Regions from separate parts of the Arthrobacter sp. N1 genome, predicted to be linked through region 1. Evidence: riboswitches for the same ligand, from Rfam matches in the RefSeq annotation. Region 1 holds a riboswitch; the other holds the start of a gene.
The links. A riboswitch is a leader RNA that binds a small molecule or an ion and turns the genes downstream of it on or off. The one in region 1 is predicted to bind cyclic di-AMP.
Positions count from the first base shown of each region.

Region 2: it holds a riboswitch for cyclic di-AMP, as region 1 does, so the genes downstream of both, NVV32_RS02445 (NlpC/P60 family protein) here and NVV32_RS09450 (NlpC/P60 family protein) in region 1, are expected to answer to the same signal.

Region 1 is NZ_CP102608.1:2,056,629-2,071,865, reverse strand. Features, by position in the region: gene coaD (pantetheine-phosphate adenylyltransferase) at 1-169, shown strand, start outside; gene NVV32_RS09475 (YdcF family protein) at 193-732, opposite strand; gene NVV32_RS09470 (YceD family protein) at 905-1,471, shown strand; gene rpmF (50S ribosomal protein L32) at 1,474-1,677, shown strand; gene rnc (ribonuclease III) at 1,756-2,577, shown strand; gene mutM (bifunctional DNA-formamidopyrimidine glycosylase/DNA-(apurinic or apyrimidinic site) lyase) at 2,578-3,540, shown strand; cyclic di-AMP (ydaO/yuaA leader) riboswitch at 3,678-3,854, shown strand; gene NVV32_RS09450 (NlpC/P60 family protein) at 3,857-4,711, shown strand; gene NVV32_RS09445 (NAD-dependent epimerase/dehydratase family protein) at 5,030-5,998, opposite strand; gene NVV32_RS09440 (alpha/beta fold hydrolase) at 5,995-8,766, opposite strand; gene NVV32_RS09435 (3-oxoacyl-ACP synthase III) at 8,760-9,785, opposite strand; gene smc (chromosome segregation protein SMC) at 10,042-13,671, shown strand; gene NVV32_RS09425 (MFS transporter) at 13,687-15,003, opposite strand; gene ftsY (signal recognition particle-docking protein FtsY) at 15,098-15,237, shown strand, end outside.
Region 2 is NZ_CP102608.1:503,977-519,213, reverse strand. Features, by position in the region: gene NVV32_RS02470 (molybdopterin molybdotransferase MoeA) at 1-357, opposite strand, end outside; gene NVV32_RS02465 (DUF6457 domain-containing protein) at 354-638, opposite strand; gene mobA (molybdenum cofactor guanylyltransferase) at 655-1,260, opposite strand; gene NVV32_RS02455 (HNH endonuclease) at 1,257-1,754, opposite strand; gene NVV32_RS02450 (NlpC/P60 family protein) at 1,982-2,884, opposite strand; gene NVV32_RS02445 (NlpC/P60 family protein) at 2,908-3,774, opposite strand; cyclic di-AMP (ydaO/yuaA leader) riboswitch at 3,780-3,948, opposite strand; gene NVV32_RS02440 (metal-dependent transcriptional regulator) at 4,292-4,990, opposite strand; gene serC (phosphoserine transaminase) at 5,240-6,364, shown strand; gene NVV32_RS02430 (MFS transporter) at 6,477-7,754, opposite strand; gene NVV32_RS02425 (DUF3027 domain-containing protein) at 7,789-8,481, opposite strand; gene NVV32_RS02420 (cold-shock protein) at 8,491-8,874, opposite strand; gene NVV32_RS02415 (hypothetical protein) at 9,047-9,346, shown strand; gene NVV32_RS02410 (helicase-associated domain-containing protein) at 9,445-11,859, shown strand; gene NVV32_RS02405 (DNA repair helicase XPB) at 11,852-13,507, shown strand; gene NVV32_RS02400 (response regulator transcription factor) at 13,567-14,277, shown strand; gene NVV32_RS02395 (sensor histidine kinase) at 14,329-15,237, shown strand, end outside.

The DNA.
Region 1 (15,237 bases):
GGCGACGATGAACCGGCACCTGGCCGATGTCGAGACCGTCTTCCTGCCGACGGGCACCGACTTCGCCCACGTCTCTTCCACCCTGCTGAAGGAGGTGGCCGCACTGGGGGGCGACATCCGTCCGTTCGTGCCCGACGCCGTCCTCCGACGCCTCGTCGACCGGGTCTGAGGGCCGTTCGCCGGCGCGGTCTGTCAGACCCGGTTGGCGCAGACCGGACGGAGGACGGACGTAGCGAGTGCGATGCTCTCCTCGGTGAATCTCGCGATCCACTGCCCTGGACCGAGATCAGGGTGCGATGCAGCCATGGTGACCGTGGCTTTCGAACACTGGGAGATGTTGAGGTGTGAGCGCGTCACATGGTACGTCGAGGTGACGACGATGATGTCGTCCCAGCCGCGATCCCGGGACATGTCGCTGATGGATCGTGCTTCGCCGCGGGTGGTCAGCGGATCCGGGCGGAAACACGTGGTCCTCCGGGTCTCCGCTCCACACAGGGCGTCCGCCTGCGTGTTGCCCGGCAGGCCCGTCGACGACAGCACGAGGAGGGGTGCGGCGCCCGTGTCGACGAGATCCTGTCCCACCGCGAGGCGCTCGTCCGAAGCACCCGCCAGCACGAACACCGCATCTGCGCGACCCGTCTCGGCGAGAGGCGGGTTGTAGAAGAGCTCGTAGGCTGTGAGGAGCCACAGGACGAGCAGCACCGTGCTGAAGTGCAGAGTCCGGCGGAGCACCCGCGGGAGGCCATCCGGTGTCCCAGCAGGATGCGGAGGGATGGAAGGGCTGGTCACCCTCCGAGGGTAGACGTACGGCCGCGTTTTGGGCCTGCCGGTCCCATCGGGCTAGGATGGTACGTCGGTCATATGTTCTACAGGAGTCACCATTAGCAGCGATCTCAGTTCGCCCCTGACATTCAGTGTCAAGGATCTCGGACGCAGTCCGGGGAGCATGCGGACCATCGAAGAACATGTTCCGGCACCCAAGGATTTCGGCGTGGCGCTGATCGGCGTGCAGGAGGGCTCCGACATGGAGCTGGACCTGCGGTTCGAATCGGTCCACGAGGGAATCCTGGTGTCGGGAACGGCAAACGTCGAGGTGACCGGCGAGTGCGGCCGTTGCCTGGAGCCATTGCGGTTCGACCGCGACGTGGACCTCCAGGAACTCTTCTTCTACAGCGACTCTGCGTCGCTGTCGGTGGAAGAGGACGAAGAACAGCACCGGGTGGAGAGCGATTCCGTCGATCTGGAGCCCGTGCTGAGGGATGCGGTGGTCACTTCGCTGCCATTCCAGCCGGTGTGCCGGGAGGATTGTCAGGGCCTGTGTTCCGAGTGCGGAGCACGGCTGAACGACGATCCGGACCACCACCACGAAGTACTGGATCCCCGCTGGTCAGCCCTCGCAGGGCTGGCGGGCACTGCCGCCGAGAACGATGCGGCACCCAAGTCAGAGTCAGACGAGAAGGAAGAGAGTTAGCCGTGGCTGTCCCGAAACGGAAGATGTCCCGCGCGAATACCCGTGCACGCCGGTCCCAGTGGAAGGCAACCGCCCCCAGGCTGGTCAAGACCCTCGAGAACGGTCGCGTCACCTACAGCCTCGCCCACCAGGCCAAGGTTGTCACCGACTCGGCCGGCACCCCGCTGTTCCTCGAGTACAAGGGCCGCAAGGTAGCCGACGTCTGACATCGGTGCACCTTCCGCTGCCGTGCTCCGCGCAGCGGCGGAAAACGCCGGTCCGACGCGTGATCAGCTGATGCGGTCGTGAAGAATACAGAAGAACTCTCGAAGCGTCTCGGTGTCACTATCGACACCGAGACGCTTCGTCTTGCCCTGACGCACAGGTCCTACGCGTACGAGAAGGGCGGCATCCCCACCAACGAGCGCCTCGAGTTCCTCGGTGACTCGGTGCTCGGCCTCTCGGTGACGGACGCGCTGTACAGGGACAACCCGGATCTGTCCGAGGGTGAACTGGCGAAGCGACGGTCCGCCGTGGTCAGCACCAGGGCGCTCGCCGGCGTCGCCAGGGCACTGGACCTCGGCAGCTACGTGCTGCTCGGCCAGGGGGAGAAGCTGACCAACGGGCGGGACAAGGCCTCCATCCTCGCCGACACCATGGAGGCCGTGATCGGCGCCGCGTACCTGAGCCACGGCATCGAGACCGCCCGCGCCATGGTCATGCGCCTCATCGGTCCCCTCCTGCGGGACTCCGCCGTGCTCGGTGAGGGGACGGACTGGAAGACCCGGATCCAGGAGACGGCAGCGGGCAGGCGGCTCGGCGCCATCGACTACCAGGTCGACGGGACGGGTCCCGACCATGCGCGCACCTTCACCGCGCGTCTCGTCATCGGCGGGGTGGAGTACGGCGCGGGTGGTGGGCACTCGAAGAAGGAGGCCGAGCAGGCGGCTGCGGCTGCTTCGTGGAAGCTCCTCGCCGACGTTCAGGACGTGCCTGCGACCGTCACGGGAGCCGGCGACGTCGACGTGCGTCCTGCAGGTGTCGTGACCGGTCGCTCCGGCGGCGCGCGGAGGCACACCGACCACGCGGGGCTCCCCGAGCGCTCAGACTCCGACGACGGAGCATGAGTGCCTGAACTCCCCGAGGTGGAGGTGGTCCGGCGGGGACTGTCCCGCTGGGTCACCGGGCGGGCGGTCGAGAAGGTCGACGTCCTCGATCCACGATCCCTGCGTCGTCATGTCAACGGGGTCGAGGATTTCGTCGGCGACGTCACCGGCGCGCGCATCACCGATGTGGTGCGGCGCGGGAAGTTCCTCTGGATGGTCCTCGAGGATCCGGCGGCGGATGACGCCGCCCCGCCGCTGGCGCTGATGGCTCACCTCGGCATGAGCGGGCAGCTGCTCATCGAGGACGCAGCGGCGCCCCCGGAGAAGCACCTGAAGGTTCGCCTGGCCCTGTCGCGGGCGACGGGGGAGGACGGCTCCGCCCTGCCCACGGATCTGCGTTTCGTCGACCAGCGGATCTTCGGCGGGATGTTCGTCACGGGCTTCGAGCCGACACCGGACGGTCACCCCGGTGGGCTGGGGGGAAGCGACACCGCGCTCGTGCCCCACCAGGCCGCGCACATCGCCCGCGACCCCCTCGATCCGGCATTCTCCTTCGAGGAGTTCCACCAGCGCCTGCGCCGCCGTCGCACGGGGTTGAAGCGTGCCCTGCTCGACCAGGGACTCGTCTCGGGGATCGGGAACATCTACGCCGACGAGGCGCTGTGGGCTGCGCGCCTCCACTACGCGCGGCCCACGGAGACGATGCGCCGACCCGACACTCGGCGCATCGTGGACGCCGCCACCGAGGTGATGACCCGTGCCCTTGCCGCTGGGGGGACGAGCTTCGACTCCCTCTACGTCAACGTCAACGGTGCATCGGGCTACTTCGCCCGCGATCTCGAGGCCTACGGGCGTTCAGGCCGGCCGTGCCGCAGGTGTGCTGCAGAGGGACGGACCACGTTGATCCGGCGGGAGCATTTCATGAACAGGTCCTCCTTCTTCTGCCCCGTCTGCCAGCCCCGGCCGCGGAACGCGAGACCCTGAGCAGCGCCGGGACAGCGGCATCCGGCCGTCCGTGATCCAAACGTGACAAGTCGGGGATCACCGCGTACCGTTGAACCCGCGCCCGCTCCACCACGGAGGGGCGCCCCTCCTCTCTCTGCCTAACCCTGTCGATGAGGACGGACCGTTCGCTACACACATCGACAGGGGCGGGGGAACCGATAGCGGACCCACTCACGGGTCCTAGGGGTCAAGACGCGCGTGCACCAGCTCTGGGGCGGTGGTGCACGAACACCACGTCCGGATGTCCCATCCGAACCCGACAGCTAACTTCGTAGGCATTGGGAAAGGCATCAGCATGTCCAAGAAGAGCCATATCGCACGCCACCGGGCAGTCCCCACGCGTGTCAACCCCCTCGTCACCGCCTCACGGGCCGTCTCCGCGAGCGCCTCGATCGCCGGCAAGCCCGCCGCCGTCGTCGTCGCGGCCTCCGGCCTCATGCTCGGCGCGGCACTGCCCGCCAGCGCTTCCGGCGAGATCAGCGTCCAGTCGGTTCCCGTCCAGCAGGTCGTGGCCACCCCCGCCGCAGCCGGTACCTACACCGTCCAGTCCGGTGACACCCTCGGCAGCATCGCCGCGGCCCACGGCGTCAGCCTGGACACCCTGTTCTCGGCGAACGGCCTGGGCTACGCCTCGGTCATCTACCCGGGCCAGTCCATCGCACTCGGCGGATCCGCCGCTCCCCAGCAGCAGTACTCGGTGCAGTCCGCCTCGATCGTCGCCGCTCCCGCAGCAGCGCCCGTCGCCGCTCCCGTAGCCGCGCCCGTCGCCGCCCCTGTCGATGACGCGCCGACCTACAGCCTCCAGTCCTCGTCGATCGGCGCCACCGGCATCGTCGGAACGGCCATGCAGGGAGAGGGATCGGGCTACGTCTACGGCGGCACGGCCTTCGGTGGCTGGGACTGCTCGGGCTTCGTCCAGTGGGTCTACGCGCAGAACGGCATCAACCTCCCGCGCACCACGTGGTCCCAGTTCGCCGCCCTGCGCCCCACCGGCAACCCCCAGCCGGGTGACCTGGTGAGCCAGAACGGTGGGAGCCACGTCGGTATCTATCTCGGCAACGGCCAGATGATCAGCGCACTGAACCCGTCGCAGGGCACGCAGGTGCACCCCGTGTCCGTCATGTCGGTGGACGGCTACTACACCCGCTGATCGATCGGTCGGCCCACCCGGTCCGCGGTCACGCTGCGAGCCGAAGGAGTGGGGTCGAGCTCCAGCAGTGACGCCTGACGAAGGGCGGGATGCACAGCATCCCGCCCTTCGTCGTACCCCCGTTCCGACGCCGGCCGGCACCATGTCCGAGCGGTCGGGAGCGCCGTGCACGTCGAGCACGGGGCAGGCTCCGCAGGCTCCGGCCGCGGACGACGGCGCGTGCTCGGCGTGATGGAGGTCGGTCCGGCTGCCGGACGACCGGGCGGGTGGGACAGGAGTGCGCGAAGCCAGCGGGGGCAGGCGGTCTGCAGGCCGGTGTCAGGTCGAGTAGTGGCGGGCGAGCCGCTCGAACCCCTCGTCGATGCCGACCGCCGGACGCCAGTCGAGGACCGCCCTGGTGTGCCGCTGGTCGAACCAGTGCGCGGTCGAGAGCTGCTCCGCCAGGAAGCGCGTCATGGGTGGCTCCCCGGACCGCTCGAGGGCGGTCCAGAAGCGCTCGATCACGGCTCCCGCTCCCCGGGCGAGCGATCCGGGCACACTCCGGGTCGGTGGGGTCACGCCTCCCGCGCGGCAGATACCGGCCAGGAGCTCGGCGATGGGCCGGGGTTCGCCGTTCGTGACCACGAGTGACAGTCCCGCGGCGCGGTCCATCCGGACCAGGCACGCCACGATCGCAGCCGCCGCGTTGTCCACGTAGGTCGTGTCGATGAGGGCGGTGCCGGCGTCGAGCAGCGGGAGGCGGCCGGCGCGTGCCCGCTCCATCACGCGCTCCACGAGCTGCGTGTCCCCGGGACCCCAGACGATGTGGGGACGGACCGCCGCAACCCGGAAGCCACGGGTGCTGCGGCCGAGCGCCAGCAGCTCGGCGGCGGCCTTGCTCCGCGCATAGTGACCCCGCGCATGCGCAGGATCGGCGGGGCCTGCCGGTGCGCCGACCAGCGATGTGCCGTCATGCGCCACGGAGGGTGAGGAGACCTGGACGACGTCGGTGACGCCGGCCTGCTCCGCCGCGTTCAGGAGGAGGCGCGTCCCCTCGACGTTGATCCGGTGGAACTCGGCAGCGGGACCTGCGAAGGAGACCTTTGCGGCGAGGTGGATGACCGACGAGCAGCCGGCCACCGCGCGGGCTACGGCTGCGGGATCATCGACGGAGCCGAGGACCTCCTGGGTCCCGGCGATCCCCGCTGGGCGCCGCTGGAAGCAGCGCACCTCCCGCCCGGTGGACAGCACCTGCTGCGCCACCGCGCGGCCGAGCATGCCGCTGGCCCCCGTGACGAGGACCGTCACAGGGACCCTGCCCGGCCGCCCGAGAGGAACCGGCCGCTCCAGGCGGCCACGCGTGCGCGGTCGATCTTGGCATTGTGGCGGATGTCCACCGGCAGGGCAGGAACCTCGACGACGGCGGCCAGGTCCACTCCGCGCTCCCGGGCCACCTCGCGCGCCGCGGCCGCCAGATCGGGGGCGGCCAGTCGGGCCCGCTGGTCCGGTCTCCGCAGCAGGGACGAAGCGGACGCTCCGGCCCGCCGTCGGACCGGTCGCCCGGACGCTGCTGCCGCGCTTCGGGACGCTGCTGTCTCGAGGACGGCGACGACGGCCTGCGTGCCGGCCGGCCCGACGCCGACGACGGCGGCGAGGCGGACGTCGCCCAGCATCTCCAAGGCCTGCTCCAGGCCGACGGGCGTGAGGATCCCCGCAGCGGAGGTGATGACGTGGCCCAGGCGGCCCTCGACCCAGAGCCTGCCCTCGGCGTCGAGGTGGCCCACGTCCCCCGTGCGGTGCCACGGGTGCGTCCGCACGGAGTCCTGCTGTGTCCTCCACAGCCGGAAGTAGCGGTCCTTCACGTGCGGCGCGTCGACGAGGATCTCGCCGGTGACACCGGGGGCCGTGGTGGGCTCACCGGTCGCCGCGCCCGGAGCGGGCCGGTGTGGTCGGGCGCCGTGCCCGTGGTCCTGGACGTCCGGACCGGACGGGGCCAGCGGACTGATGGCGATGACCGCTCCGTGCACGGGACGGCCCACGCAGACACCGTTCCCTGCGCCGTCGAGCCCGGCGGCCGCCGCAGCGGCAGCCCGCCGGATGCCGCCGAGATCGGTGTCGGCGACGAGCAGGGATTCCGTCATGCCGTACGGCGTGTGGAGGGCGGCGGCCGGGACCAGGGCCTGGACCTCCTCCAGCAGCGGCACGGGGATGGGGGCTCCGGCCGAGAGCAGCAGCGAGATGCGCCCGAGCGCGGTCCGGCCGTCCTCCGACAGGGCATCCGAAGAGGCGAGGACGTTCCTGAGCGCCGCGGGGGAGGCGAACACGACGGTCGCGTCGATCGCCGCTGCTGCGTCGGCGAGGGCCTGCGCCGTCAGCGTGCGGGGAGCGGTGACGTCCATGTCCGGTGTCACGGAGGTGGCGCCGAGCGCCGGGCCGAGGAGGGCGAACGGCGCGAATCCCGCGACGAGGGATGCTCCGGGGCCGAGTCCGAGCGTGGCGCCGACGGTGTCCCGCATCGCCGAGAGCTGACGGTGCGTGTAGACCACCCCCTTCGCCGGTCCCGTGGAACCCGAGGTGAAGAGGATGGCGGCATCGGCGTCCGGCTCGGGCTGCACCCCGGCATCCGCCGTCGCACGCGCGGCCCTGAGGTCGCCCAGCGACGCATCGACCCGCAGGGCCCGCCGTCGTGCCGCGGTCAGGGACGTGGCGCTGATCCTGCGGCCCGGCCAGCGGAAGGCCCGCGCGGCGAGCAGGGCGCGTTCGATCCCGATGACGACGTCGGGTGCTGAACTGCGCACGGCGCGGCTCAGGCCGCGCGCGCCGAGGCCGGCGTCGGCGACGACGATGATCGCCCCGATCCGCAGGCACGCGTAGATGAGGACCGTGAGGTCGATCCCCGGCGGGACCAGGAGGCTGACGCGGCTGCCCGGTCCGTAGCCCAGGGCCGTGAGCCCGGCCGCCACGGCGGCGACGTCGTCGTCGAGGTCCTTCCACGACAGCGTCCTGGTTCCGCTCGGGGTGAGCTCGGCCACGGCTATCGTCCCGCTGTCCGGGCCCGACGCCAGATCCCGGAGGCGCCGGCCGAGCGGCGAGAAGGCCGGGCGTTCGTCCTGCCCGGCGGAGCGCGCGGATGCGGTGGTCTCCGCGTCGCCGGTCGGCACCGCGACGGAGCGCGCGGCGAGCCACTGCATGGCGGTGGTTGCCGTGTCCGCGTCCTCCTGCACGAGGTGGCTCGCGTGCTCGAAGCGGTGGATGTCCGCCTGGGGCAGCCGCTGGGCGAGGTCCTCGAGGTACGTGTCGGAGAAGACGGGATCGTGCGGGCCCCACATCATCAGCACCGGGACGTCGAGCGTCCGGATGCCCTCGGCGGTGGTGGTCAGTGCGGCGTGGCTCGGATGCGACGGATCCGCGGGTATGTCGGAGACGAAATTCGCAATGCCCCGACGATCGTCCGGCGTGCGGTAGGGCGCGCGGAACGCGCGGCGCACCGACGGGTCCAGCGCGGGCCGGGCCAGGGCCAGGGTCACGTCGAGGAAGGCCGTGGTGGTCCGCGTGCCCAGGCCGTGGACGCCCGGCGCCAGTGCCAGCCGCAGGGGAGCGGGGATGGAGCGGGCCGGATCCTGGTGGATGGCGGTGTTGGTCAGGATCACGCCGACGAGGTCCGCGCGGTTGCGTTCGGCGTAGCCGAGGCTGACGACGCCACCCCAGTCGTGCCCCACCGTCACGACGGGACCGTGCAGGCCGAGCGCCGCGACGAAGTCCTCGAGATCGGTGATGCGGTGCTCGAGGCGGCGGAAGACGCCGGTGCGGGCGGAGTACCCCATGTCGAGCTGGTCGACGGCGACGACGCGCCAGCCCTCCCCGAGCCCGGCCGCCAGGTAGGTGCGCCAGAGGTAGGACCAGGTGGGGTTGCCGTGGACGCAGAGCAGTGTCCCGCGGACGGGAGCGCCGTCGGCACCCGCGCCGTTGTCGAGGTAGTGCCAGCGGTGGTGTGTCCCGGGGGCGTCCGCCCCGCTGGTCGAGGGCACGTCGAGATACGCCGACCACGAGGGATCGACGCCGGGGAGTGCTACCACGCAATCTCCATCATCGACGTGTTGAGGCCGGAGCCCACGCCGAGGCACAGCACGCGATCGCCGGGACTGAGCGACTGCGCCTCCTGGGCGAGGGTCATCGGCAGCGACGCCGGGCCCACGTTGCCCCAGTGCGGGAAGGTGATGGGCACCCGTTCGCGCTCCAGGTCGACGGCCTTGATGATGGCGTTCGTGTAGGAGTTGGAGACCTGGTGCGTGACGTAGCGGTCCATGCCGTCCCAGTTCCAGCCGTCCGTCTGGGCTTCGTGCCACGCCGTGACGACGAGCTCCAGCCCGCCGTCGAGCAGTCCCTTGGTGTCGGTGTACATGCCGTCGATGCCACCGATGCACAGCTCGTGGTGCTGGGTCCCCGCGCGGGACACCCCGCCGAGGATCCGGTGGGAGCCCGGGTGGAGGTCCGCCGGGCCGATCACCGCGGCGGCGGCGCCGGAGCCGAGGGTGAGCGTGGCGAACTCGGCGAGGAAGTCCTCGCGGGTCGAGTCCGCGCGGTTGAGGCGGTTGAAGGTCGCCTCCTGGGTCCGCTGGGCGTCCTCGCCGGCGACGATCAGGGCGTACTTGATCTGGCCGGAGTCGATCATGTTGGCCGCCAGCGTCATGCCGTTGACGAAACCGAGGCAGGCGTTGGCGAGGTCGAAGTTCATCGCGGAGGACGGCAGGCCCAGGGAATGGTGGATCTTCACGGCCACCGAGGGCTCGAGGTTCCGGCGGGTTACCGAGGTGTTGATGAGGAGCCCGACGTCGCCCGGCTCGATCCCCGCCTCGGCCATCGCTTTGGCGCCGGCCTCGATGGCGGCATCGTCGAAGTCGGACCCCGGGGACCACCAGCGCCGCTCGGTGACACCTGCCACGCGCTCGAGGAGCCGCTTGGAGAGCCGAAGCCTCTTGAGGCTGGGTGCCAGCCGTTCGTCGAACTCTGCGGAACTGACGACTACCGGCGCCTCCACACTCGTGACGGCGAGCAAGGCCGTGTTTTCATGTCGAAACGTCGCGTTACCGGTCAAATTTCCTGCCTCGTCAACTGGTCAGCGCCGGTGAATGGCCGTGAAGGACCCACGGGTGGATCGGCCTGGACGCCTCTGGATACTGCTGAAACTTTTGTAAGCCTACTTCTTAATACCTGGGCGGGTCACTCGGGATTCCGGGAGCGCGCCCTCTTGTCCACCCGATGCCGTGCCCTCTGGTCCGCCCAATACCGCGCACGGTCGGTGTGGTCCAGTAGATTGGGGAAGTCCTACCCCACCTGGAGATCCTGACACCGTGCATCTGAAGAGTCTAACCGTGCGAGGGTTCAAGTCTTTCGCTTCGGCGACCACCTTCGACTTCGAGCCGGGCGTCACCGCCGTCGTCGGGCCGAACGGTTCCGGCAAGTCGAACGTCGTCGACGCGCTGGCCTGGGTGATGGGGGAGCAGGGGGCCAAGACCCTGCGCGGCGGCAAGATGGAGGACGTGATCTTCGCCGGCACCTCGGGCCGCGCGCCCCTCGGCCGGGCCCAGGTCTCGCTCACGATCGACAACGCGGACGGCGCCCTGCCCATCGAGTACGCCGAGGTCACCATCTCCCGCACGCTCTTCCGTGCCGGCGGATCCGAGTACGCGATCAACGGCAAGAACTGCCGCCTCCTCGACATCCAGGAGCTCCTCTCCGACTCCGGGTTGGGCCGTGAGATGCACGTGATCGTGGGGCAGGGGCAGCTGGACCGCGTCCTGCACGCCACCCCGGAGGACCGGCGCGGCTTCATCGAGGAGGCTGCCGGGATCCTCAAGCACCGGAGGCGTCGCGAGAAGACCGTGCGCAAGCTGGACGCCATGCAGGCCAATCTCGCCCGGCTGACGGATCTCACGGGGGAGCTCCGGCGTCAACTGACCCCCCTCGGCAAGCAGGCGGAGGTGGCCAGGCGGGCCCAGCAGGTGCAGTTCGCCGTCCGCGACGCACGGTCCCGCCTGCTCGCCGACGAGCTCGTGACCCTGCGGTCCGGCTTCGAGCGCGACGTCGCCGCGGAGGCGGCTCTGCAGGCACGCCGCGAGGAGGTCGAGGTGCAGCTCGCGGCCGGTCGGCAGCGCCAGGCCACCCTCGAGCAGGCGGCCGCCGCCGCCGTGCCCGCCCTCAACCGGGCGCGCGAGACCTGGTACGCACTCTCGAGTGCGCGCGAGAAGCTCGCCGCCCTCGCCGCACGCGCCGAGGACCGCGGTCATCTGCTGGGCCAGGGCGGCGCGGACTCCGACACCGGGCGCGATCCGGACCAGCTCGACCGCCAGGCCGAACGCCTCCGCGCGGAGGTGTCCGCCCTGGAGTCCGAGGTGGTCGACCTGGGGCGCGCGCTCGAGGAGACGCTCGCTGCCCGGCGCGCTGCCGAAGACGCCTCCGCCGCCGAGGATGCACGGCTCGCGCGGCTCCTGAGGGCTGCCGCGGATCGCCGGGAAGGCGACGCCCGGCTCGCGGGGACGGTCGGAGCCGCGCGGTCCCGGGTCGAGTCGGCCGTCGCGGAACTCGGACGCCTGCGTGCGTCCATTGCCGGGGCGGAAGAACGCCGCCGCACCGCCGAACGCGACTTCACCGCCCTGGAGGGCCAGGTCGCCGGTGAGGAGGAGGGGGAGGAGGGGCTCGACGCCGAGTACGAGGAGGCCTCCGCCGTCCTCGATACCGCCGCCCGCGAGCTCGAGGTGCTGGTCGATCAGGAGCGCACCGCGGAGCGCGGACGTGGGGCTCTCGCTGCGCGTCTCGAGGCGCAGCGCGAGGGTCTGCGGCAGCGCGACGGGTCGGGCGCGCTCCTCGCGGCCGGCCTCGATGACGTGCACCGGCCGCTCGGCGAATTCCTCCAGGTGGCGCCCGGCTTCGAGAAGGCGGTGGTCGCGGCGCTCTCCGGCGCGGCGGACGCGGTCACTGTCGGGAGCCTCGACACGGCCCTGCGTGCACTCACCCTGATGAAGGACGACGACGCCGGCCAGGTGTCGCTCGTCGTCGCGCCCGGATCCGGGGGTGCCACCCGGTCGGGAGCGCGCCCGCCGCGACCGGACGCGACGACGGGCCCGGAGGTGCCTCCCGCCGGCGTCGCGGCACTCGACGTCGTCGAGGTGCCGCCGGCCCTCCACTCCGCACTGGGGCACCTGCTGCGCGGCGTGCTCGTGGTGCAGGACCTCGAGGCCGCCGGAGTGGCTGTCAGGGAGGGGCTCGCCGACGTCGCCGTGACCCTCGAGGGCGACGTCCTCTCCGAGCACACGGCCCGGGGAGGGACACCCGGAGCCGCAGGCTATGTGGAACTGCGCGCTGCCGCCGAGGAGACCGAGCAGGGGCTCGCACGGGTCATCGCCGAGGCCGAGAGGCTGCGCTTCCGCCTGTCCGCGGCGCGGAGCACGCAGCAGGAGGCCCAGCAGCGCGTCGACGCCGCTCTCGAGCGGCTGCACGAGTCGGACGCGCGGATGGCCGCCGTCGCGGAGAAGCTGGGTCAGCTGAACGCCGCCGTCCGCTCCGCCTCCGGTGAGGGGGACCGCCTGACCGCGCTCGTCCGTGCGGCCGAGGCCGACCTCGAGCGTGAGGAGGCACGGCTCCGGGAGGCGGCCCAGCGGCTGGAGGACCTGCAGCGGCAGCCGGTGGAGGCCGAGCCGCCGACCGGACAGCGCGACGCCCTGCAGCGGGCCGCCGTCACCGCCCGCCAGGGCGAGCTGGAGGCACGGCTGGCCCTCCGGAGCCGGGAGGAGCAGCTCTCCGCCCTGGCCGGCCGGGCCGCGTCGCTCGAGCGTGCGGCGCAGTCGGAGCGGCGGGCCCGCGAGCAGGCGGCGGAGAAGGCGAGGATCCGGAGGGCGCAGGCGCTCAGGGCCGCCGCCGTCGCCCGGGCGGCCCGGCGGGCCGAGCACCACGCCGTGGCCTCCATCGCCGTTGCCGCGAACCAGCGCGACACCGCCGAGCGGCTGCGCGAGCAGCAGGACACCGAGCTGCAGGAGGTGCGGGAGAGGAACGCCGGGCTCGCCGTCGAGCTCGGCCGTCTCACCGATTCCGTGCACCGCGACGAACTCGCGCGCACGCAGCAGCGGCTCCGGATCGAGGCCCTCGAGAACCGCTCCATCGAGGAACTCGGGCTGACGCCGGACCACCTGGTGGACGAGTTCGGGCCCCACCTGCCCGTACCCGAGGACACCACCCCGGCCACCGACAAGTGGGCGGCCCTCCGGGCGCCGGTCGACGACGACGGCAAGACCGTCCCCGCGGGCGTCCCGTACGTGCGCGAGCAGCAGGAGAAGAGGCTCAGGCGCGCCGAACGCGACCTCGCGGCGCTCGGCAAGGTCAATCCGCTGGCCCTCGAGGAGTTCGCGGCGCTGGAGGAGCGCCACCAGTTCCTCAGTACGCAGCTGGCTGACCTGAAGGCGACGCGCAAGGACCTGCTGGACATCATCCGCGAGGTCGACGAGCGCGTGGAGCAGGTGTTCACCGCCGCGTACCGGGACACCGCCGAACAGTTCGAGCGCGTCTTCGCGACCCTGTTCCCCGGCGGCGAGGGTCGCCTCGTCCTCACGGATGCGGCGGACATGCTCACGACCGGGATCGAGGTCGAGGCGAGGCCCGCCGGCAAGAAGATCAAGCGCCTGTCCCTGCTCTCGGGTGGTGAGCGGTCACTGACCGCCGTCGCGCTCCTCGTCGCGATCTTCAAGGCCAGGCCCTCGCCGTTCTACGTGATGGACGAGGTGGAGGCCGCCCTGGACGACACGAATCTCGGCCGGCTGATCATGATCTTCCGTGAGCTCCGGGAATCGAGCCAGCTGATCATCATCACGCACCAGAAGCGCACCATGGAGGTGGCGGACGCGCTCTACGGGGTGACGATGCGCGGCGACGGCGTGTCCACCGTCATCAGCCAGCGGCTCGCGGCGGAGGTGGAGCGGGTCCTCGACTGACCGCGGGGTCCTCCACTACCGGACACCGCCGCCCGCCGTCGCGGGTGCGTCCGGACCGGCGGCGGCCGGCCGCGGAAGCGTCTCGCGGGCACCGACCCACACCGCCGCCGCCACGAGGGCCAGCACGCCGGTCACGAGGAAAGCCGCCTCGTAGGAGCCGACGAGGAGTCGGTCGATGACCACCCCGGCGACGATCGGGCCGACGATGGCGCCGAGGTCCGAACTCATCTGGAACGCGGCCAGGACCTTGCCGCCGCTGCGCCCGTTGCCGATCACGTCCGCGACCGCCGCCTGCTGCGCCGGGTTGAGCAGGCCCGTCCCGATCCCGCCCACCACGCAGATGCCCAGGAAGACGACGACGTTCCCGGACAGGCCGAGGGCGGCCATCGCGGCGCCGTTGACGATCAGCCCGGTGATCACCAGCGGCTTGCGACCGATGCTGTCGGCGAGGCGTCCCGAGACGGTGAGCGAGAGGGCCGTGCCGGCGGCGAAGAAGGCGAGGGAGGTCCCGGCGATCTCCGGCCCGGCGTTCAGCACCGCGGACGCGAAGAGCGGCACGAGCGCCATCCTGATGCCGAAGGACGACCACCCGTTGGCGAAGCTCGAGACGAGGGCGGCCCGGTACCCCGAGTGCGCGAGGGCCTCGCGGACCGTGAGGGGCGCCTGGTCCCGGGCCGCCCTGCGCTCGGCCAGCGACGTCCCCTTCAGCTGGAAGAAGACCACCGCCGAGGCGACCAGCAGCGCACCCGCGTAGACGAGGAAGGGCACGCGGAGCCCGAACCTCGCGAGGACCCCGCCGAGGATCGGGCCCCCGATGCTGCCGAGCAGGAAGGCGGTCGCGTAGGCGCCGGACACACGGCCGCGGATGGAGGGCGGGGCGAGCCTGACGATCAGGCCCATCGCCGACACCGTGAACAGGGTGGAACCGATGCCGCCGAGGCCACGGAAGACCAGGAGCTGCCAGTAGTCGCCGGCGAAGGCGCATGCGGCGGTGGAGAGGGCGACGATCAGCAGTCCGACGATGTACACGGGCCGCTCGCCGAGGCGTTCCACGAGCCACCCGCCGGCCGGTGCGAAGACCAGTCGCGTGAAGGCGAAGGCGCTGACGATCACTGCTGCGGCCGTTACCCCGACGTCGAAGCTGCGGGCGAACTGCGGCAGGATCGGCGCCACCAGGCCGAAGCCGATGGCGATCACGAAGGCCGCGGCGATGAGCACCCGGATCTCCCGCGGGATGCGCTCGCGAGGGGGACCGTCGTCGTTCCCCCTCTTCCTGCCCCGGGGGACGATGCTGAACGAGGGGCGATTGCGCGCGCGAGGGGATCCGGCCATGGTCCTCGCATTCTGTCACCGCCCGTGGCCTGATGCTCAATCGGCCGCAGGAGCATCCCCTGCGGCCCCAGGGACCGTGTGAGAAGGTGGATCAGTGAACGAGATCCTCCTGCCTGTCATCTTCGTCGTCCTCGCGCTCGCCGTGATCGGGTCGGTCGCCGCCGTCCTGGTCCGCGGCCGCCGCACGCCGCCCGGCCTGTACTCCTCGCCGCGCGATCCCGATGACCAGCCCCT
Region 2 (15,237 bases), 1.6 Mb from region 1:
GAGGATACCCCGCGCGTTCTGCGGCACCACACCCCCCGTCAGGATGAAGGTCGCCTCGCCCGGCGCCAGGGACACCTCCCCGGAATCCGCGTGCGGTGCGGGCCTGCCGCGGGGGTGCTCCTCGGGAACCGCGTGGCTGACCAGCGTCCAGGGGGCGTCGCCGTTCACGGCCCAGCCGTCCATGGCGGAGGACGCGTAGTGCGGGATGGCCTGGAGCGCATGGACGGGTTCGGCCAGCGTCTGCCCGAGGGCGTCCGCGAGGGGGACCGTCTGGAACGGCAGCGGCATCCCGGCACCGTGCGCCAGGCGACGTGCCTCCGTCCAGTCGACGTCGTGTGCTCCGGCGGCCTCGCTCATGCGGTCCCGCCGTCGGCAGCCGCATCCGTGCAGAGCGAGTCGGCCACCGCCATCGCGGAGCTGATGGCCAGCTGCTCCTCGGCCTGCCCGCTCCCCACGGCCAGGCCTGCTGCGTACCCCACCACGAAGGTCGTCAACGGAGCTGCGGGACGGACCACGCCGTGGGCCGCCTTGCCGGCGAGCTCCAGGACGGCGTCGATGTCGACGTGCGTCCCCTCGATCTCGAACGCGGCGAGCAGCGTCTCCGTCCATTCCTGCAGCAGTCTCTGGCGATCGTCCATCAGCCCTCCGGGCGGTTCAGGGGACATCGACGCCCAGCGCTCGTGCATCACTCCAGGTGTCGACGTCGTGCGTCGTGCCCGGCGGAACCGGGACCGGTCTGGTCCTCACACTAGCAAGGAGGCTGCGCATCGAGAGATCCTGCGCAGTTCCGTACGCCAGCACGCCGTCGATCGCTGCCGCAAGGTCCGCGCTCCGGTAGACGGCGGCGAGCGGCTGGTCGCGGCCGCCGTCGAGCGCGACGAGGGAAGCTTGCCCGTCTTCTGCCCGTGCCTCGGCCAGCAGGATCGTGAGGAGGTCCGCGACCCTCGGCATGTCACACGCGACGACGACGCACCAGGGCGCTCGCGGCGCCCGCCACGAGGTGAAACCGGCCACGAGTCCCGCGGCCGGCCCCGCGAAGGGCGGATCCTCCCGGACGATGGTCGGCGCACCGGCCAGGGCACCGGGCTCCGTGTCCGGGCCGACGACGACCAGGTGGTCCGCGTCGACCAGCGCCGAGCAGGTGTGCTCGAGCAGGGTCCGGCCGCCCAGGAGCAGTCCGGCCTTCGCCACGCCGCCCAGGCGGGAGGACCTGCCGCCGGCGAGGACGATCGCGTCGAACCGCACGGGAGCGGGCGTCATGCGGCCCGCTGGGACAGGAACTCGTTCCACTGCGGGGCCGGCTTCTCCAGCTCGCGGATCTGCCACTGCGGCCCCCGCGGCGGGAGGGGGACGATCCGCAGGCTCCAGCCCAGGCTGGAGAGGGTCTTGTCACCCTTGGCGTTGTTGCAGGTGAGGCAGCAGGCCACGAGGTTCTCCCACGTGTCCTGGCCCCCGCGCGAGCGCGGCATCACGTGGTCTATCGTCGATGCCGGCCGCGCGCAGTAGGCGCAGAGGTGGTTGTCGCGACGGAGGACCCCCCGCCGCGTGGCCGAGACGTCGTACCGGTACGGGACCTTCACGTATCGGTTGAGCAGGATCACGGAGGGCCGTCCGAGGATCTCCGTGGGGCCCACGATCGGCTCGTCGTCCTCGGCCACCACGCTGGCCTTCCCTGTGAGCACGAGCACCAGCGCCCGGCGGAAGGTGACCACCGCCAGTGGTTCATACCCTGCATTCAGAACAAGAGTGCGCATGGCACGTTCCTCTTTGCTGACCTGTTCCCCGCAACCGGGTGCCATCCCGGGGTACGGGAGAAGAGCTTCGGATTGACACTGCAAGGGTAAGCCGGGCGCAGGACGGGGGCTAATCGGCGCCGATCGGGACGTGACGTGTCGCGAGCTGGTGGTCCCGGCAGTCCTGTGCCGGATGCACGGAAGGACCGGCGCGATGCGCCGGTCCTTCCGTCCTGCTCGGTGGCCGATCAGCCGCCGACGCGGATGTACACGCCGCCCGAGCCGAGCTCGGCGGGCGCGATCACCGTGGTGTTGCCGTTGAATCCGCCGTGGACGGCCTGACCGCCACCGATGTACACGGCGATGTGGGCCATGCCCATGCCGCCGTCGGCGTAGTAGATGAGGTCACCCGGGATGGCCTCGCCGGCACTGACCGTGCGGCCGAGGGACAGGTACCCGGCCGGCCAGCCGTGGAAGTTGATGCCGGCGGCGGCGAGGGCATTGCTCGCCAGGCGGGTGCAGTCCTGCATGACGCCGAGCTGGCCCTTCGCAGCTTCGGCGATGGTCGCGGCGACACCGGAGGACACCGCGGGTGCCGGAGCGGGGGCGGTGACGGGCGCCGGTGCAGGTGCAGGTGCCGCGACGGGAGCCGGGGCGACGGCGGGAGCGGCGACGGCCGCAGCCTGGGGAGCCTGCGCAACGGCCGCCGGGGCGGCGACGGCGGGGGCGGCGGGAGCTGCCGCGGTGACCGGTGCTGCCTCGACGACGGGTGCGGTCTCGACGACGGGGACGGCGACCTGCTCGACGACGGGAGCCACGACGACGGGGGCCTTCGGGGTCTTGACGACGGGCTTGGCCTTGACCTTGACCGGCGTCATGTTGAAGGACACGACGGACGAGTTCGAGGCGACGACGGCCGCGCGAACCGACGAGACCGAGACGTTGGAGGTGGCTACCTCACGCTGCGGCTGCAGGTCGGCGGCGTTGGCCGCGACACCGCTGGTGAGGACGAGGCCTGAGGCCGCGACGATGACGGCGGCCTGGCGGCCGATGCCGCCGGCGTTGGTGGTGACTGCTGCGGCGAGGGCGGAGAAGCCGGCAGTGGTCTGCGCTTCTGAGCGGTGGCGGGCGATCGTGGTGCGTGAAGTCATAAGGGATTCTCCGTGTGTGGTGATCAGCGGACGCGGACGAAGCTTGCGCCGGGAAGGTCTGACAGGTTGTGGATGTCGGTGTTCATGCCGTTGAGGCCACCGCTGATGACCTGGCCGTTGCCGACGTAGATCGCGACATGGCCGCCGGTGATGACGAGATCGCCCGCGGCGGGCGTGCCGACGACGTCACCGAACTGGAAGAACTGGCCCGGGGCCAGGTCTCCGACGGACTTGCCGACGGAGCGCAGGGCGGTCTCGACCATGGCGGTGCAGTCCTGCGCGACGCCGATCTGACCGTAGGCGGAGGCCACGAGTCCGGCGGCGACACCGGATGCCGGAGCGGGCTGCTCCACGGGGGCTGCGGGCGCCGGAGCGGCAGGAGCAGGTGCGGCGGCTGCAGGCGCTGCGGCGACCGGGGCGCTGGGCGCGGCGACCGGCGCGGCGACGGCGGCCACGGGTGCTGCTGCGACCGTAACCTCCACAGCGGGAACGACCGGTGCTGGTGCCTCGACGGCGGCGACGGGTGCGGGGGCCGCGACGACGGGATCGGGGGCTTCCTCGACGACGGGGGCTTCCTCGATGGGCTCGGGGGCGGGGGTGACCTCGACGGCGACCCGCTCGAACGTGACCTTCGCCGTGGCCGGGACCGTGACCTCGGCGGAGACGACGCGGCTGATGGTCAGGGCTGCGGAGGACTGGACCTCACGGTCCGCGATGGTGACGCCGTGGGCCGGCAGGCCGGCCGTGAGGACCAGGCCCGAGGCGGCGACGATGACGGCTGCCTGGCGGCCGACGGAACCGGCGTTGGATGTGACTGCTGTCGACAGGGTGGTCAGCGGGCTGACCGTCTTGGGCGCGCGGTGGCGGCCCAGCGAAGAGCTGGTGGACACGGTGGATTGCCTCTCCCAACGCCTGCGAGGTGAGCTGTCGGATTCGGATGGGAGTCACCCGGCCGCTGCGTGAGCAAGCGACTTAACCCCAAGGATTTCTGTGCAGAAACCCGAAATTGGTTCCCCCGCCTCTGCCATGCGATGGTGCGGACGGACCTCCGGCAATGGCAGAGCTAGGCGATTTGCAGGAGGGTGCCGGATCTAGAGCGAATTTGGCACGAGATGAAGGCTACAACAGAAAGCACCCTATGTCACGTTCCGGTCACGGAACGGTATGTTCTTGGTGACGGCGACCATCCGAGGCCCGCCCGGGCGCGAAGAAACCGCCGTGCCGGCGCCGTGACGGTCCGGGGCCAAGCACCGTCAGGGACCCGCGGTGGAGCCGTCAGGGACCCGCGGTGGAGCCGTCAGGGACCCGCGGTGGAGCCGTCAGGGACCGGTGGTGGAGCCGTCAGGGACCGGTGGTGGAGCCGTCAGGGACCGGTGGTGGAGCCGTCAGGGACCGGTGGTGGAGCCGTCAGGCGGCGACGGACACGAAGACGTGCGACGCGACCTCGGGGGGCAGCTCGAGGGCTCCCTCGACGCCCGGGACACGCACGGAGACGTACCCGCCCACGGACTCCAGCGCGAGGTCCGCACCGGGGCGCAATCCGCCCTCGTCCAGCTGGGTGAGGAGTTCGGGATCGACCTGGATGGGCTCGGCGAGACGGACGAGCGTCACCCGCTTGTCGGGTGAGTAGGTACCCATGGCCGAGAGCAGGGTGACGACGCCGTCCGTGAACAGCTCCGACCGGATGCCGCCGATGGCCTCGAGACCGGGGATCGGATTGCCGTAGGGCGACTCCGAGGGCTGGCCGAGCAGTTCGTACAGCCGCCGCTCGACACGCTCGCTCATGACATGCTCCCAGCGGCAGGCCTCGTCATGGACGTACGCCCAGTCGAGGCCGATCACGTCGCTGAGCAGGCGCTCGGCCAGGCGGTGCTTCCGCATCACGCCGGTGGCCCGGTGCCGCCCGAGTTCGGTGAGTTCGAGGTGGCGGTCACCGGAGACGACCACGAGGCCGTCTCGCTCCATCCGCCCGATGGTCTGGGAGACGGTCGGACCGGAGTGGCGCAGCCGTTCGGCGATCCTCGCACGGAGCGCCACGATGTTCTCCTCCTCGAGCTCGAGAATGGTCCGCAGATACATCTCGGTGGTGTCGATGAGGTCCGTCATGCGGGTCAGCTCCTTGGTGCGGTGCGGGTGCGCGGCTGGAATGCCTCACGCGGGTGGGGCACCGCGGCCGCCACAGCCGGTTCCGCCCCATGCCTCCCAAGGTTAACCCATGCGACCGCTCCGGGGATTCCCGCCGAGGGGGTCGCCGGCGGGCGCGGAGGGGCCCCGGGCATCCGTTCACAAATGGAGGGCAACCCGCTGCTGGGGCAGAATGAGGGCGATACCCCCGCCGATCAGCTGGAGCACCCCATGAGCGAAGCGCCCCGCATCCCCGACCACCTCCTGCCCGCCGACGGCCGCTTCGGTGCCGGTCCGTCGAAGGTGCGGAGCGGCCAGATCGATGCGCTCGTCGCCGCCGGACCAACGCTCCTCGGCACCTCGCACCGCCAGGCGCCGGTGCGCGACCTGGTCGGGCGTGTGCGCGAAGGACTGTCCTCCTTCTTCGGCGCCCCGGACGGCTACGAGGTGGTCCTCGGCGTCGGCGGTTCGACGGCGTTCTGGGACGTGGCGACGTTCGGCCTGGTCGACGCGAGGGCGCAGCACCTCTCCTTCGGGGAATTCGGGTCGAAGTTCGCCTCGGCCACCACCCGGGCACCGTTCCTGCAGGAATCGAGTGTCATCACGTCCGCGCCGGGCAGCCGTCCCGATCCCGTGGCCGAGGCCGGCGTGGACACCTACGCGTGGCCGCAGAACGAGACCTCCACGGGCGTGGCCGCACCCGTCCGCCGGGTGGCGGGAGCGGACGACGGCGCACTCGTGGTCGTCGACGCCACGTCCGCGGCCGGGGGGCTCGACGTCGACGTCTCGCAGGCGGACGTCTACTACTTCGCCCCGCAGAAGAACTTCGCCTCGGACGGCGGACTCTGGCTCGGGCTCTTCTCCCCCGCCGCCCTGGAGCGCGCCGCACGCATCGCGGCGGGCGACCGCTGGGTCCCGGACTTCCTGAACCTGCAGACGGCCATCGACAACTCGCGGCTGAACCAGACGTACAACACGCCGTCCCTCTCGACCCTCGTGACGCTCGACGCCCAGGTGGCGTGGCTGAACGGCCAGGGCGGCCTGCCCTTCGCTGCGGCCCGCACCGCGGACTCAGCCGGCCGGCTCTACGCCTGGGCGGAGGCCTCCCCGATCGCCGAGCCCTATGTCGCCCGGGCCGAGGACCGCTCGAACGTCATCGTGACCGTGGACTTCGACGACGCGGTCGATGCGTCGAGGATCGCAGCGATCCTCCGCGCCAACGGCGTCGTCGACGTCGAGCCCTACCGGAAGCTGGGCCGGAACCAGCTGCGCATCGCCACCTTCGTCTCGATCGAGCCCGACGACGTCTCCGCGCTGATCGCGTGCATCGACCACGTCGTGGAGCACCTCCTCTAGACCGGCAGGACCGCCTCTCCAGCCGTCGTGGAGCACCTCCTCCGGACCGCCGGTGCCGCGCCTCCGGCAGCTGCCGGACGAAGCATGCAGGACACTGGCGGGAACTCTCCGCCTACGCCCCGGAGTCCGCAGCGCCCGCCTCGTGGTCGAGACGCAGGCGCCGGGGTGCCGAGCGGTCGTACCGCAACCGCACCTCGTGGTAGCGCCAGGCCCAGAAGATGCCCACCCCGGCGGCCAACAGGCCGGATGCAGCGGCCACGCCGAGGCTCCAGCGGGGCCCGAACATGTCGGACACCCAGCCGACCACGGGCGCCCCGAGCGGCGTGCCACCGAGGAAGATCGCGAAGTACAGGGCCATGACGCGCCCCCGCATGCCGGGGTCCGTGGTCGTCTGGACATAGGCGTTGGCACTGGTCATCAGGGTCAGCGCGAACAGTCCCACCGGCACCAGTGCCAGCCCGAAGAGCCAGAGGTTCGGGGCCAGGGCCGCCAGCACGCAGGCCAGGCCGAAGGCCGCAGAGGCCCCGAAGACGAACCTGAGCCGCGGCCGTTCCCGCCGGGCGGAGAGCAGGGCGCCGGCCACCGAACCGACGGCCATCACCGACGAGAGGACCCCGAACACACCGGCGTCCTGCCCGAATTCGGTCCTCGCCATCGCTGCGATGAACACGGCGAAATTGAGCCCGAAGGTGCCGACGATGAAGATCGCCAGCATCACGATCATCAGGTCCGGGCGGCGCCGCACATAACGGAAGCCCTCGCGGATCCGGCCCTTGCCGGGCGCCTGCCGCGGCTGGCTGTTGAGCTCGGAGGCGCGCATCACCAGGAGGACGTAGACCATCGCTCCGAACGTCAGGGCGTTGATCATGAAGACCCAGCCCGGTCCGACCCCCGCCGTGAGCAGCCCGGCGACGGCGGGGCCGATGAGGCGGGCGCCGTTGAAGGATGCGCTGTTGAGGGCGACGGCGTTCGGGAGGTAGTCGTCACGCACCAGGTCCGAGACGAACGCCTGCCGTGCGGGGGCGTCGAAGGCGGAGACGACGCCGAGCGCCAGCGCGAACGCGTACACGTGCCAGAGGACGGCGACGTCGAGGAGGACCATGAGGCCGAGCCCGATGCCGAGCAGCGCCATGGCGATCTGCGTGGTGGCGAGGAGCTTCCTGCGGTCGACGGTATCGGCGATCAGTCCGGCCCACGGCGCGATGACGAGCTGCGGCCCCAGCTGGAGGGCCATCACGATCCCGAGCGCCGAGGCGTTCTGCGGTGTGAGGATGTCGTAGACCAGCCAGTCCTGGGCGGTCCGCTGCATCCAGGTACCGATGTTGGAGATCAGCGCGCCGATGAACCAGAGCCTGTAGTTGTGGATGCCGAGCGAGCGGAAGGTGCTCATGCTCCTTCCTCCCCGCCCCGGCGACCCACGGCGGTCACTCGTCGTCGGGCTGTCCCGTGGAGGCGGCGGATCCGTCCTCCGTGGCCGAGGGTTCTCCGGCTGCGGTGTCGGTCGGTGCGGGTCCCACCCCGGAGACGACGTCGTCGTCCCCGCGCTGGGCCGACGGCGCAGGACCCGATGCACCAGGGGCCCCGCCCGCGGAATCCTCCGCTGCCCCGTCCGTACCGGCTACGCCCTCCAGCGGCGCCGCGTTGGGAGTTGCTCCCTCCGGCAGGCCGGCGTCATCCGTCGCGGAATCCTCCGGACGCACGCGCTCGGACCAGGGCAGCCACTCGGGCGCCAGGAGCGACGCCGCGGACGGCAGCAGGCCCACCTCGCACACGGTGACGTCCTTGCTCCTCGCCACGCGTGCCACACTCGCGTACCACTGCCACCCGCCGTATCCCGGCATGAACGCCTCGAAGCGGTGGGTGACGAGGCGCTCGCCCTCGATCACGGCGGACACGTGCCGGCCGATCTGGGACTCCGGGGCCACCTCGAGCACAGCCGCACGGGCACGCTCGACCGCGGCCTCGAGCACGGCGTCGGACTTCGGGATGCGACGAGATGCACGCGGCTTCTTCGGCGCCTCCACGGGCACCTGGAGGACGGCGTCGCCGTCGTCGGGCATCGTGGTGTCGCCGGCCGGGGCGTCGCCGCCGGCGGTGTCCGGGTTGGTCGTGGTCATGGTCGAAGCCTACGCGTCGAGGTCGTCGGCCACCGCTCGGAGAACCGCGGCCACCTTCGTCGCGTGGGCCTTCTCCGGGTAGCGCCCCTTGCGGAGTCCGTTGGACACGGCGTCGAGCAGCTTGATGAGGTCCTCGGTGATGACCGCCATGTCATCCGCGCTCTTGCGGGTCGCCTTCACGACGGACGGGGCCTGCTCCAGGATCCGAGCGGAGAGCGCCTGCAGTCCGCGGCGGCCGTCGGCGACGCCGAACTCGAGCTTGGTGCCGACCTTCACCTCGCTGACGCCGGCGGGCAGGGCCGAGGCGTGCAGGAATACTTCCTTGCCGTCATCCGTGGCCACGAAACCGAAGCCCTTGTCCACGTCGAACCACTTGACTTTGCCGATGGGCACGTCGTCTACCTCTTCTTAGCTGAACCGGGCGGCCAGCGCCTGCGGTGGTGGTCCCGGGTCCGTGCACCGCCTGGTGCCGGGGCGGGCTGCCGCCGCCGGGGAAGTCTGTGTCTCCTAGGATATAGCTTCTCCGGCAGCTCCCCGGCCGTGGTTCTTGTAGTCTTGGACGGCTATGATCCCTGATGAACCAGCCCAGGACGCCCCCGCGCGGCGGTCGGTCGGCGTCCCTGCCGAGCGCGACGGCGAGGTTCCCGGCGGACCCGCCGGTCGTGGACGACTGGTCCTCTCCGTGGCCGCCGTCGCCTGCGCCGTGATCGGCCTCATCGCGCTCGCGGCGATCCTCCTCACCGCCTTCCTCGGCGGGACGGTATGGCCCGGCTTCGTCCTGGCGTCCTACTTCTGCCTGCCCATCGCGTTCCTCCTCATGGCCACCCTCGTGGTGCTGTCCGCCCTGGCGCGGCGCCGGTCCTGACGCCGGCTCCGGCGCCGGTCCCCCTCACGGCGTCCTGCACGCAGCGGGCGTGCTGCCCGCGCCCAGCTCTGTCGGGGGCGCCGGGTAGCCTTGGAGGGATGTCCGCAATCCGAGCACTGGCCGATCAGCTGGCGCGCCGGAGCGATGACGACCTGCGCCGACTGCTCACACGCCGGCCCGACCTCATCCTTCCCGCGGTGCCCGACTTCGCCGCGCTCGCGGCACGGGCCTCCACGCGTGCCAGCCTGCAGCGTGCCCTCGACAACGTCGACCGGCCGGAGCTACAGGTCCTCGAGACCGTCACGGTCCTCAGCGAGGACGCCGGCGGAGGCGTCGACCGCGACGCCCTGGCCGCCGCGCTGCCCGGCTCCGACGGCGACGCGCTGGAGGCCATCCTGTCCGGGCTGGTGGAACGCGCCCTCCTGGCCGTGGCTCCCGAGGGCGGGCTGCTCCCGGTGGGCGCCCTGGCGGACGCCCTCGGCCCGTACCCGGCAGGGCTCGGACGCCCGTTCCGCACCCTCGCCCGTACCGTCCCCCGCTTCGGTCCGGCGCTCGTCGGCGCCGTGCCGTTGCTCGCACCCGACTCCCCGAGCGAGGACCTGACGTCGGCCGCCGCGGCACGGATCATCGACAGCATCACAGCGCAGCCCGCGGCCTGGCAGGATGTCCTCGCCGACGCACCGGAAGGAGCCTCCGCGCTGCTGGTCAGACTTCGGGATGCGCCGGTGGGTTCGACGGCGACCGACACCACCCCGAACGGCGGGGCCACGCCGGCCGTGCGGTGGCTGCTGGATCGCTGCCTCCTCGCGCCCCTGGATGCACTGCACGTCGAACTGCCGCGCGGGGTGGGGATCGCCCTGCGGGGCCACACCGTCTTCACCACTCTCGACGTCGCACCACCCCTCGAGGTCGAGCGCACCACCCGGCCGGCGCTCCGGGACAACGCCTCCTTCGGGGCCATCGCCGAGACGCTCCGGCTCATGACCGCGCTCCTCGGCTCGGTGGCAACCACCCCCGTCACCACCCTCCGGTCCGGTGGGGTCGGCGTCCGCGAACTGCGCCGGGTGCGGGACGCCCTGCGCGCGGGCGAAGCGGACGCCGCATGGCTGCTGGAACTCGCTGCCGCCGTCGGTCTCCTGACACTGGACCCGGACGACTCGAGATGGAAGGCGTCACGGCTCGACGCCTGGGAGGCGCTCGGACGGGACGAGCAGTGGCTCCTGCTGGTCGAGGGGTGGCTCGCCGTCGACCGCGCCCCGGCCCTCGTCGGATCCCGGCTGCCGGACGGCACGGGCATCAACACGCTCGCCGCCGAGGCGTCGCGGCCCGATGCGCCGATGGTGCGCCAGCGACTGCTGTCCGCGGCCACCGAGCTGTCGGTGGCCGGCGGCGCGGAACCGTCCGCCCCCCGGCTGCCCGTGCTCACGGACCAAGCCGTCATCGCCCTCGCGACCTGGCACCAGCCCCGCCTGCAGCGCCGGTTCACCCGCCTTCTTCCCGGCATGCTCGCCGAGGCGCAGTCGCTCGGCCTCACCGGCGACGGCGCACTCACGGACGCCGGTCGGCTCGTCGCGGAGGGCCGGCTCGAGGAGGCCGCCCGGGCCGTGCGCGAGGCCCTGCCCACCCCTGTCTCCCACGTGGTCCTGCAGGCCGACCTCACCGCGGTCGCGCCCGGCTACCTGGAGCCCGAGGTCGCGCGAGGGCTCCTGCGGATGTCCACCGCGGAGGGTCAGGGGCCGGCCACCACCTACCGCTTCTCCGCCGACTCCATCCGCGGAGCACTCGACGCCGGTGAGGACGCACCCTCCATCCTCGCCTTCCTCGCCCTGCACTCGGCCACCGAGATCCCGCAGGCGCTGACCTATCTCGTCGAGGACACCGCCTCCCGGTACGGGAGCCTCCGGGTCGGGCGTGCCGGCAGCTACGTGAGGACCGAGGACGACGCCGTCGCGGCCACCGTCCTTGCCGATCCCCGCGCCGCGGTGCTGGGGATCGTACAGATCGCCCCGACCGTGCTGGTCTCGGCCGCGTCACCGCAGGAACTGGTCGCACTCCTGCGTGATCTCGGCTTCTCCCCCGCCACCGATGCCACCGGTTCCGCGGCCACCACCGCCCCGCGGACCGATACCGACCGGGAGCCCGGCCAGTTCCGTATGCCCCCGGAGCAGCTGCGTTCGCGACTCAACCCCTGGTCGGTCGCCGAGGAGGAGATCTCCGCACAGCTGGCGACGCTCCGTTCGGCCCGGCCGGGAGCCGCGGACCACGCGGCGGCGTCGGACAGCGAGACACTGCTCGGCCTGGAGACGCTGCGGGCCGCCATCAGGTCCCGCAGCCGTATCCGGCTCGGCACGGCGGACAGCGAGGGGAATCACGTGCGCCAGATCCTCGTTCCCCTGTCCGTCTCGGGAGGCCGCCTGCGCGTGTTCGATCCCGAGAACCAGGTGGAGAAAGTCGTATCCGTACACCGCGTCATGGACGTGGAGATCCTCGAAGGGAGCCCATCCGATGGTTGACGGCCCGCTGATCGTCCAGAGTGACAAGACCATCCTGCTCGAGGTGGACCACGAGCAGGCCACCGAGGCGCGCCATGCGATCGCCGCCTTCGCGGAACTGGAGCGCGCGCCCGAGCACGTGCACAGCTACCGCCTCACCCCGCTCGGCCTGTGGAACGCCCGGGCGGCCGGACTCGATGCCGAACGCGTGCTCGACACCCTGCTGAAGTACTCGCGCTTCCCGGTCCCCCATGCCCTCCTCATCGACATCGAGGACACGATGTCGCGCTACGGCCGCCTGCGCCTCGAGAAGGACCCCCAGCACGGGCTGGTCCTGCGCACCACGGACTACCCCGTTCTCGAGGAGGTGCTGCACGCGAAGAAGATCCAGCCGCTGCTCGGTCCGCGCATCGACGGCGAGACCGTCGTCGTGCACTCCTCCCAGCGCGGCCAGCTGAAGCAGTTGCTGCTCAAGCTGGGCTGGCCGGCCGAGGACTTCGCGGGCTACGTCGACGGCACGCCGCACCCGATCGTCCTGGCCGAGGACGGCTGGACGCTCCGCCCCTACCAGAAGCTCGCGGTCGAGAACTTCTGGTCGGGCGGGTCGGGCGTCGTCGTCCTGCCGTGCGGTGCCGGCAAGACCCTCGTCGGCGCCGCCGCGATGGCCACGAGCCAGACCACCACCCTCATCCTGGTCACCAACACCGTCTCCGCGCGGCAGTGGAAGGACGAGCTGCTCAAGCGGACGTCCCTGACGGAAGAGGAGATCGGCGAGTACTCCGGCGCCGTCAAGGAGGTCCGACCCGTCACGATCGCCACCTACCAGGTGCTCACGACGAAGCGGGGCGGGCTGTACCCGCATCTCGAGCTCCTCGACGCCAACGACTGGGGGCTGATCGTGTACGACGAGGTCCACCTCCTGCCCGCACCGATCTTCAAGATGACTGCGGATCTGCAGGCCCGCCGCCGGCTGGGCCTCACCGCCACGCTCGTGCGCGAGGACGGCCGGGAGGGAGAGGTCTTCTCACTCATCGGGCCGAAGCGCTACGACGCGCCGTGGAAGGACATCGAGGCCCAGGGCTACATCGCACCCGCCGACTGCGTGGAGGTCCGGGTGGACCTGCCGCGCGACGAGCGCGTCGCCTACGCGATGGCGGAGGACGGCGACAAGTACAGACTGTGCGCGACGTCGGACACGAAGTCCGACGTCGTGGAGCGCCTCGTCGCCGCGCACGAGGGTGAGCAGCTGCTCGTGATCGGGCAGTACATCGACCAGCTGGACGACCTCGGCGCACGCCTCGACGCGCCCGTGATCAAGGGCGAGACCACCGTCAAGGAGCGGCAGCGGTTGTTCGACGCCTTCCGGTCCGGGGAGATTCATGTGCTCGTCGTGTCCAAGGTCGCGAACTTCTCCATCGACCTCCCCGAGGCGTCGGTCGCCATCCAGGTCTCGGGGTCCTTCGGCTCCCGGCAGGAGGAGGCCCAGCGGCTCGGGCGGCTCCTGCGGCCTAAGGCGGACGGGCGCGCGGCCCGGTTCTACACCGTCGTCGCCCGCGACACCCTCGACCAGGATTTCGCCGCGAAGCGCCAGCGTTTCCTGGCGGAGCAGGGCTATGCCTATCGCATCCTCGATGCGGCGTCGATCGGTGACACCAAGCCCAGTGAGTGAGCAGGTTGCTCGCAGGATGGGTCCAGACAACTCACAGGGAACCTGCGGATACTGTGTGCGTGAAGAAAACTGGCCCCGAAGCGAAACTGCTGGTCGTCGACGACGAACCGAACATCCGCGAACTCCTCTCGACCTCCCTGCGGTTCGCGGGTTTCGAGGTCGTCGCCGCCGGTAATGGCCGCGATGCCCTCGCCGCCGCCGAACTGCACAACCCGGACCTCGCCGTCCTCGACGTCATGCTGCCCGACATGGACGGCTTCACCGTCACGCGGCGCCTGCGCGCCGCCGGCCGGCACTTCCCCGTGGTCTTCCTGACCGCGCGCGACGACACCGAGGACAAGGTCACCGGGCTGACGGTCGGCGGTGACGACTACGTGACCAAGCCCTTCAGCCTGGACGAGGTCGTCGCCCGCATCCGCGCCGTCCTGCGCCGGACGCATCCCCTCGAGGACGACGACGCCGTGATCCGCGTCGACGATCTCGAACTCGACGACGACGCGCACGAGGTCAGGCGCGGAGGCGAAGTCATCGACCTCTCCCCCACCGAGTTCAAACTGCTGCGCTATCTCATGATGAACCCGAACCGTGTCCTGTCGAAGGCGCAGATCCTCGACCACGTCTGGGAGTACGACTTCAACGGCGACGCCTCGATCGTCGAGTCCTACATCTCGTACCTGCGCCGCAAGATCGACAGGAACCCGGACGCCGTCGCCCTGATCCAGACCAAGCGCGGCGTGGGCTACCTGCTCCGCAACGCCGACAAGCGGTAGCGCTGCCCCTTGGGTAAGCGGTGGAGCGCGGCGTCGCTCAGATCCCAGCTGGTGGCGATCATCATGCTGCTCATGATCGTCACGGTGGGCATCACGGGCCTCGCCACGGTGTCCCTCCTCCGTGACGGGCTGGTGAACCGCCTCGACCAGGAACTCGGGAATAACATCCGGCTCGTCACCGCCCAGCTCTACCTGCCCGAGCAGACGTCGGACGGCGCCGTGCTGCGGTACTACGGCGCGCTGCTCGACGCGGACGGTCAGGTCATCGCGGAGAACCAGCCGGACGTCAGCGGCGACCTGCCCGATCTCACCGGCCTGACCAGGGAGCGCATCGCCGACCTCGACCAGGACGGCTTCGACGTCCCGAGCACCGAACAGGGGAGCCAGGACTGGCGCGTGCGCGTCATCCCCTTCAGCAATGCGGACAACTACGTCGCGATCGCCACGCGCCTGAACACGGTCAACGACTCCCTGCAGGAGGCCACCGAGATCATCTTCACCTCCGGCCTCGTCACGACGGCCCTTGCCTCCCTGATCGCGTTCGTCGCGGTGACCCGCCAGTTCGCCCCGTTGGCGCGCGTCGAGCGCACGGCGGCGGCCATCGCGGCCGGGGATCTCTCGCGGCGCGTCGCCGTCGAGCGGCCCGCCACGGAGATCGGCCGCCTCTCCCGTTCCCTGAACGCCATGCTCTCCCACATCGAGCGGGCCTTCGCCGCACGCACGGCGTCGGAGACGAAGATGCGGCGTTTCGTCTCCGACGCGTCCCACGAACTGCGCACGCCCCTCGTGACGATCCGCGGCTACTCGGAGCTGTACCGGCACGGCGCCCTGCAGAAGGACGAGGACATCGCCGCGGCGATGGGCCGGATCGAGAGCGAGGCCATCCGCATGGGCCAACTCGTGGAAGACCTCCTCACCCTCGCGCGGATCGACGAGCAGCGCCCCCTGGAGGTCAGGCCC